2 regions of the Streptomyces sp. NBC_00647 genome follow, and region 2 is predicted to be linked to the other one. Evidence: riboswitches for the same ligand, from Rfam matches in the RefSeq annotation. Region 2 holds a riboswitch; the other holds the start of a gene.

Region 1 (4,205 bases), 6.5 Mb from region 2:
GGGCAGCATCACATGGCTGAGCGCCGCGTCAACGTCGGCTGGAACGAGGGCCTCCACGCCCGCCCCGCCTCCATCTTCGTCCGGGCCACCACGGCCTCCGGCATCCCCGTGACGATCGCCAAGGCCGACGGCAACCCCGTCAACGCGGCCTCCATGCTCGCGGTCCTCGGCCTGGGAGCCCAGGGCGGCGAGGAGATCGTCCTCGCGTCGGACGCCGAGGGCGCGGACGCCGCTCTCGACCGCCTGGCGAGGCTCGTCGCCGAGGGGCTCGACGAGCTCCCCGAGACCGTCTGAGCCCACAAGGCACCCAGGACACGTACGGCCGAGCCGCGCCACCCCTCATCTCCGGGTGGCGCGGCTCGGCCGTTTTCCGTACCTCGTTCAGGAATTCTCCGGTGGCACGAGCGACCCGCGCCGTGCGGCCACGAGAATAGCGCGCGCCTGAATTCCTGGCACGCGAACAAAAGGGCATCAGAAATAGGCCCCTGCCGAATATCCCTCTTTGTATACGGCGCCCGTGTTAATGACGCGGGCCCGTCATGTTTACGGGATGTTGCGAAGTTCTCACACGCTCTGGCCGATCTCCGCCCCCAGGAAAGCGGAGCCGGTGCGCGGACGTCGCACGTTCGGCGTGCAGGGCCGTGATCGCGCGAGCCCGCTCACTGTCGCCGCGGGCGACCGCGTCCACGATGCCGCCGTGCTCCGCCCAGGACTCCGCGGGGTTGGCCGGCGCCTCCACCGAGTACATCCAGGCGATCTTGTGTCGCAGCTGGGCGAGCGTGGAGGTCAGCGCCGGGCTGCCGGACGCCTGTGCGAGCGTCTCGTGGAACCAGCCGCCCAGGGAGCGCAGATCCTCGCTGTGGCCCCTCCTGGAACGCTCCTGCCCCAGCCTGACCAGGCCCCGGAGCACCTTGAGGTGGGCCTCCGTGCGCCGCTGGGCGGCCCGCGCGGCACCCAGCGGCTCCAGCAGCATGCGCATCTCCAGGAGGTCCGCCGCCTCCTGCTCGGTGGGTTCCGCGACGCACGCGCCCGCGTGCCGGCGGGTGACCACGAAGCCCTCGGCCTCCAGCGTGCGCAGAGCCTCGCGCACGGGGACGCGCGAGACGCCGTAGCGCCGCGCGAGCAGTTCCTCGGTCAGCCGGCCGCCACGCTCGTAGACACCCGCGACAATGTCGTCACGGATCGCCGTGCATACCGAGTGCGCCGGAATACGCATGACCGGACCTCCGCTTTAATCCCCGCGAAACGCCATCGATTGACGCTTGTTCAGTGACTCTATTGCAGGAAGCCGGAATTTCCGATGGCAGGCCTGAATCCATGGATATTTTTTGGACAGACGGCCTCCGGAAACGATGATGCCCCGGCTCGGTGAGCCGGGGCATCGAAAGCGGTGGAGAAGCGGCGAAGCGGTCGTCAGACGTTGACGCCGTGCGAACGCAGGTACGCGACCGGGTCCATGTCCGAGCCGTACTCGGCGGTCGTGCGGGCCTCGAAGTGAAGGTGCGGTCCGGTGGTGTTGCCGGTGTCCCCGGAGAGAGCGATCTGCTGCCCCGGAGTGACCGTCTGGCCGACGGACACGCCGATGGACGAGAGGTGGCCGTACATGGTGTACGTGCCGTCGTGCATCTTGATCACGACTTGATTGCCGTAGGCGCCACCCCAGCCGGCCGTGACGACCGTGCCGGAGCCGACGGCGTGGACCGAGGTGCCGGACGCGGCGTGGAAGTCGACGCCGGTGTGGCTGCCGGAGGACCAGAGGCTGCTGCTGGCCTGGTAGCCGGTGGAGACGTACGAACCGGTGATCGGCATGACGAAGGTGTTCAGGCGCTTGCGCTCGGCCGCGCGGGCGGCGCGCTCCTTGTCCTCGCGAGCCTTCGCGGCCTGCTCGGCGGCGTGCTTGCGGGCGGTCTGCTCGGCCAGCTTCCGCGCGGCGGCCTCGTCCGCGGCGCGCTGCTGCGCGAAGGCCTGGGCGTCGATCTGGTCGGCGACCGAGTCGCCGATGGTGATGGCCTGGGTCAGCCCGGTCTGCTCGACGGAGGATTCCGCGGCGAAGGCGGGGGCGGCCAGGGTTCCGATGACACCGGTGGTGGTCAGTGCCGCGACGCCGACGGCGCTCGTGGTCGTGCTGTGCACCCGGTTCGGACGACGATGCTTCCCGGTGCCACAGGTGAACGCCATGTAGGGGCTGGTCCTTTCCTTCCCTCTCGCCTACCGGGTTAGCTGACGGGTTCGGAGCAGGAAGGTCTCCTACGGACCCCCTCAGGGAGGGCGTCCGATTCACCCCAGGGACTACGTGTGGGTCCCCGGCTCCCCATGGCTCGCGCCACGCGGGGACTCGGCGATGACTGTCCGGTGCCGCGGGCGCGGCGCACTGCCTGACGAACAGTCGGACAGACGCTAAACGGGGTGTCGTTCGAACAACAAACAGATCACGGTTTTTGTAGCGCATCCCACAGGGCAGAAGGGCAACCTCCATACCAATACGGACATCTCGGGGACGGCGTCCGGGTAAAAGAGGGCCCTGGTGACTCTTCAGTCACCAGGGCCCCCTCGTCGCGCGGGCTCTACTCGGCGGCCACCACGCTGACTTCACCGATTCCGAGAGCCTTGACGGGCTCCTCGATCTGCGCCGCGTCGCCGACCAGGACAGTCACCAGACGGTCCGTCGGGAACGCGCTCACGGCGGCCGCGGTGGCCTCCACGGTGCCGGTGGCGGCCAGTTGCTGATAGAGCGTCGACTGGTAGTCGTCCGGCAGGTACTGCTCGACCTGGTCGGCGAGCGTGCTCGCGACAGCCCCCGCCGTCTCGAACTTGAGGGGCGCCACGCCCACCAGGTTCTGCACGGCGATGTCCCGCTCGGCGTCGGTCAGCCCCTCGGCCGCGAGGGTGCGCAGCACCTTCCACAGGTCGTCGAGCGCCGGACCGGTGTTCGGGGTGTCCACGGAGCCGCTGATGGCGAGCATCGCGACGCCCGTGCCGTCCGGCGCGGCGCGCAGGACCTGACCGAACGCCCGCACACCGTAGGTGTAGCCCTTCTCCTCGCGCAGGACTCGGTCGAGGCGCGAGGTGAGGGTGCCGCCGAGGCAGTACGTGCCGAGCACCTGGGCGGGCCACACGCGGTCGTGCCGGTCGGCGCCGACACGGCCGATGAGCAACTGCGTCTGGACGGCGCCCGGGCGGTCGACGATGATCACGCGGCCGGTGTCGTCGGCGTTCACCGGCGGCACGGGACGCGGCTCGGCGGACGAACCGGTCCAGGAGCCGAGCGTGTCGCCCAGCAGTTCGTCGAGGTCGACGCCGGTCAGGTCGCCGACCACGACGGCGGTGGCCGTCGCGGGGCGCACGTGCTTCTCGTAGAAGGCGCGTACGGCCGCCGAGTCGATCTTCTGGACGGTCTCCTCGGTGCCCTGGCGCGGGCGCGACATGCGCGCGCTCGCCGGGAACAGCTCCTTGGAGAGCTCCTTGGCCGCACGACGGGCCGGGTTGGCCGTCTCGTGCGGGATCTCGTCGAGCCGGTTGCGCACCAGCCGCTCGACCTCGCTGTCCGCGAACGCCGGTGCCCGCAGGGCGTCACTGAGCAGGCCGAGCGCCTTGGCCAGGCGCGAGACGGGCACTTCGAGGGACAGGCGTACGCCGGGGTGGTCGGCGTGCGCGTCGAGCGTGGCGCCGCAGCGCTCGAGCTCGGCGGCGAAGTCCTCGGCCGAGTGCTTGTCGGTGCCCTCGGAGAACGCACGCGCCATGATCGTGGCGATGCCGTCCAGGCCCGTGGGCTCGGCCTCCAGCGGCGCGGCGAGGATCACCTCGACGGCGACGACCTGCTGGCCGGGGCGATGGCAGCGCAGCACGGTCAGGCCGTTGTCCAGGGTGCCGCGCTCGGGGGCGGGAAAGGCCCACGGCTTGGGGCTGCCGGCCTGGGGCTGCGGATGGAAGTCCATGGTGGCGAGCTCGGTCACTTCGCCGCCTCCTCGTCGGTCTCGTCAGCGGCGTCGGTCGGTTCGGGTGCGGTCGGCTCGTAGACGAGCACCGCGCGGTTGTCGGGGCGCAGGCGGGCCTTGGCGACCTCCTGGACCTCCTCCGCGGTGACGTCGAGAACGCGCTGCACGGCGGTCAGGGCGAGCTGCGGGTCGCCGAACAGGACGGCGTACCGGCACAGTTCGTCGGCGCGGCCCGCGACGGTGCCGAGCCGGTCCAGCCACTCGCGCTCC
Region 2 (4,205 bases):
TGCCGAACTCCAGCGCGTCCCGCTGCCCGCGCGTCAGCAACTCGCCGACGCTCGATGCGAGTTCCTCGTAGTCGTCCAGGGTCCGACCGTGCTCGTCGAGCTGTACGGGACCGAGCAGTTCGGGCCGGCCACCGAACCACAACTTGAGAATGCCGCGTTCCCGCGCCTCCACCGGGACGAAGGCGGGGTCGTCGAGCCACCCCTGGAGGGCCGCCCTGCCCTGGTCCGTCAGCGTCAGCACCCTGCGGTTGCGGCCGCTCTCCTGTCGCACCTGCGACAACAGCCCGCCCTCGAGGAGGCGGTCGCACTGCGCGTACACCTGTGCGTGCGGCACCGACCAGAAGGGCGCGACCGTACGGGCCGCCTCCACCTTGACGTCGTACGCGCTGGCCTCGCCCAACTTGTCGATGATGCCGAGCACGAGAAAAGAGGCGGTGGTCAACCGAGCATCAGCCATGGGGCGACCGTATCGCCACCCGATCACCACGCGGCAGGCGCCGCCCGACGCGAAGAAGCTCCGGGTGCCCGGCACAATGCGGGGTAGACGGGCGATCACACAGCCGACCGCACTTCAGGCCCGCGGGGCACCCACGCAAGGAGTTCCTGTGACCACCTACGTCATCACCGTTCCCGGGACATTCGTCCACGGCCTCTCGGACGCGTCCCGTGCCGACGTGGAACGCAGGCTTCGCCCTCAGGACCCCCAGAACACGGACCTGGGCGAGACCGAAGAGCTGAGCCTGCTGACCGTCGACGAGAACCGCACGTTCTCCGTCCGGCTCGAGGTCGAGGCGGCGAACCAGAGAAGCGCCGAGGCCGAGGCCGTCCGGCTCGTCTCCGGCGCACTCCGCGACAGCGGCCTGTCGGAGGACGACGCCCCGCTGGGGCCGGCCGCCGTCACGGGGATCGACCGGGAATTCTGACAGCGCCCGCCACCACGACGTTCCTCCGGAGGTCCGGGCCTGTCTCAGGCCGGACGGACGACGCTGTGGATCGCCCCCTGCCCGGCGTAGTGGATCGACTCCTCGGCGATCCGCGCACCGGGACTCGGGGCATGGATCATCATGCCGCCACCGATACAGAGGCCGACATGGCTCACGTTGGCGTGGAAGAAGACCAGGTCACCGGGCTGGATACCGGTGAGGGCGATCGCGGGCCCGACCCTGGCCTGGTCCTGCGTCGAGCGGGGAAGCAGCACCCCGGCACTCTTCCAGGCCGCCTGGGTGAGACCGGAGGGGTCGTACGAGCCGGGTCCGGACGCGCCCCACACGCACGGCCTGCCGACCTGCGCACGGGCGAAGGCGACCGCCTCCGCGGCCCTGGTGTCGTAGCCGACGACCGGTGCGACGACCGGTGCGACGGCGGGAGCGGCACCGGTGCCGGCTCCTGCTCCGGCGCCGGCACGCGTGAGGCTGTCGATGTCGAACCCCGGAGTCGGAGTGACGGGCGCAGGGGCCGCGGGCCACGACTGGTCGCTTCCGGCCGGCCACGCCTGCCGCCACCCCGCGTCGACGGGCGGGGACGTCGACGCGAACGAAGCCGGCATGGGGGCCGGCTCGAAGTACGTGGGCAGGGGCGCCGGCGCGAAGGACGTGGGCACGGGCGCCGGCTCGAACGCGATCGGCAACGACGCCGACTGGAACTGGGTGGGCACTGGCGCCGCCTCGAACGAGGCGGGCAGGGGGGCCGACTCGAACGACGTCGGCAGCGGTGCCGACGCGAAGGACGTGGGCACGGGCGCCGACTCGAACGCGATCGGCAACGACGCCGACTGGAACTGGGTGGGCACTGGCGCCGCCTCGAACGAGGCGGGCAGGGGCGCCGACTCGAACGACGTCGGCAGCGGTGCCGACGCGAACGAAGCGGACAGGGGGGCCGACTCGAACGAGGTGGGCAGCGGTGCCGATGGGAACGGGGTGGGCAACGGTGCCGACTCGAACGAGGTGAGCCGGGGCTCCTCCGCCACCGGCCGGTACTCCATCGCCGGGGCCTGCACGACCGGCATGCTCTGCCGCGCGGCGTGCCTCGACAGCAGAGCCTGCGCGGCGGCCAGCTGGCGCCGGGCACGGTCCTTCTTGACCTGGAGCGGGGACAGCTGCGACGCGGCGTCCGGAGCGGCTGCCGCCGGCAGCGCCGCACGGACCGCCGCCCCGGGTCCCGCTGCCGCCGGGGCGCTCCCGGCCGTCAGCTCGGCCGCCGGACCCGCTGTCAGTTCCAGGACGGGGCGCGCGGTCAGTTCCGGAGTCGGACCCGCGGTCAGCTCCCGTGCCGGAGCCGCCGTCAACTCGGCCACAGGGCGGCCGGCTTGCTCCACCTGATACGTCGTCGGACCATCCACCGGACGTCTCGCACCCTGCGCCGGGCGGGCGGCTGCCTGACCGCGGTCGGGCTGCCTGTCGGCCGGAAGTACGGCCGGGACCGAGGGTCCGAGCCGGGAGCGCGCCCCGTCGAACCACTGCCGCATCAGATCGGCCTGGGCGGGATCGACGTCCGCGCGCCCCTGGCCGGCGGCTCGCCGGTCGGGCTTGCGGGAGAGGTTCGCCAGGGCCCGGGTCGCGTTGAAGTTGCCGGTGGCGTTCTCCGCCTGGTCGTACAGCGACGAAAGCCGCTGGCGGACTTCTTCCCGGGTGGGCTCCGCACGCCCGGCGGGCGGCTGGGCGTTCGTGGTCGGGGCGAGCGTCGACTCGCGCGACACGGCCATCGCCGCGACGGCGGCGTCCCGCACGCTCGGCAGGTTGGTGCCCGAGGTGGGCGGGGTGCGTTCCGGCGCCATGGGAGTGGCACTCCTTCCGTCATCCGCCTACCGGGTTAGCTGTCGGGTTCGGGCGGACGGTTCCGGAAGGTATGCCCTACGACCCTTGCCCCGTAAGGCGGTTGGGCCGATTCACCCCAAGTTCGGTGGGTCCCCGGCTCCAGCTGCCACGGGGACAGCCAGGACTCGGCGGAGGCCGCGCCGCCCGGCGAGCTTCGCCGGAGGGAGTCGGGCGACCTGGTCGCCAACTTAGCCATGTTGTGCACCCCATGTGAAGATCCACGTCCCAGATGTCCGATACGTTTTCGTGACCTTCATCGCACGACCTCGAAGGGCGACGGTGAGGGCACACGGCGTGCTCAGAACGGCGGCGGAGCAACCCCGTTGAGGGCGCTCGGAACTCCGGTCCTGTCCAGCCGCCCTGGTCCAGCCCCTTCCACCCCGCCGCTCGTGCGTCCCGCGGACCCGGGCCCGTGGTCCCGGGGCTTTCGGAAGTGCGTACGGAACTGGCGTTCCCTGACGCCTCGTTCGACATCGGCGGCGTCCGATGGTCACACCGTGACCGGTTGTGGCCGAGCTGGCCGGATCACCGCTGCGACCGCGTCCCGGCCCTACCTTCGAGGCACGGAAGACCACGCGAGCGAGTCGAGGATCCCACGTGCACGATGCGCCGATCTATGCCCAACTGATCTCCGAACGCGGCGACATACCGACGCTCGTCCGGAGCGAAGCCCGTCGGCTGCAACGCGACTTCGAATGGATCCTCAGCTGGGATCCGTCGACAGGTACGCCGCTTCCCGCCTCCGCCGCACGACTTGCGGCCGGCCCGCGCCGCGGCTTCTCCACCGGCCCGGACCCCGACGACCGGCTGGACTCGACCGGCCTCTAGGGCCCTGTCCGGTCGATCGCGGCGGAGACACGGGCGCGGTCGGTCTCCTCCCCCGTGATCGGCCGGACAGGATCCTAGAGAACCCCGGGTTCACCGCCGGGCCACTCGGCGAGAAGGGGTCCGAGCCCACCGTCGGCCCGGGACAGCAGCCCGGCGACCGTGGAGCCCGTCGCCCGGTGCCAGGTGCGCGCGCGTCGGAGCATCGCGTGGTCACCGCCCTCGACCCGAACGGCGCTCGCGGCGCAGCCCGCCTCGTCGGCACGGCGGACGAGGGCGAACGACGCCGCGGGATCGGTGACCCGGTCCCGGTCTCCGTGCAGAACGATCACACGCTTGTCCCGGAGGTGGGCCACCGGCTCACCCTCCGGGCACCAGGGTGCGAGGGCCACCACGGCCCGGACCTGTGGCGCGGCCGCGGCGCGCAGGGCGGCGCGACCGCCCATCGAGTGGCCCACGAGCACCACCGGCACCTCCCCCACCAGATCGGCGAGTTCGGCGAGCGCCTGCCGGACATCGGCGACCGGGTCGGCGTCCGCACCGTTCCACCCCCGGTGGCGGTAGCGC

The links. A riboswitch is a leader RNA that binds a small molecule or an ion and turns the genes downstream of it on or off. The one in region 2 is predicted to bind cyclic di-AMP.
Positions count from the first base shown of each region.
Region 1: another riboswitch for cyclic di-AMP. It lies ahead of OG788_RS32855 (M23 family metallopeptidase); the one in region 2 lies ahead of OG788_RS04410 (NlpC/P60 family protein).

Region 1 is NZ_CP109040.1:7,468,778-7,472,982, reverse strand. Features, by position in the region: gene OG788_RS32865 (HPr family phosphocarrier protein) at 13-294, shown strand; gene OG788_RS32860 (GntR family transcriptional regulator) at 521-1,216, opposite strand; gene OG788_RS32855 (M23 family metallopeptidase) at 1,414-2,178, opposite strand; cyclic di-AMP (ydaO/yuaA leader) riboswitch at 2,191-2,351, opposite strand; gene OG788_RS32850 (M16 family metallopeptidase) at 2,565-3,953, opposite strand; gene OG788_RS32845 (pitrilysin family protein) at 3,950-4,205, opposite strand, start outside.
Region 2 is NZ_CP109040.1:1,007,112-1,011,316, forward strand. Features, by position in the region: gene OG788_RS04400 (PadR family transcriptional regulator) at 1-457, opposite strand, end outside; gene OG788_RS04405 (hypothetical protein) at 606-923, shown strand; gene OG788_RS04410 (NlpC/P60 family protein) at 968-2,773, opposite strand; cyclic di-AMP (ydaO/yuaA leader) riboswitch at 2,782-2,954, opposite strand; gene OG788_RS04415 (hypothetical protein) at 3,411-3,641, shown strand; gene OG788_RS04420 (alpha/beta hydrolase) at 3,716-4,205, opposite strand, start outside.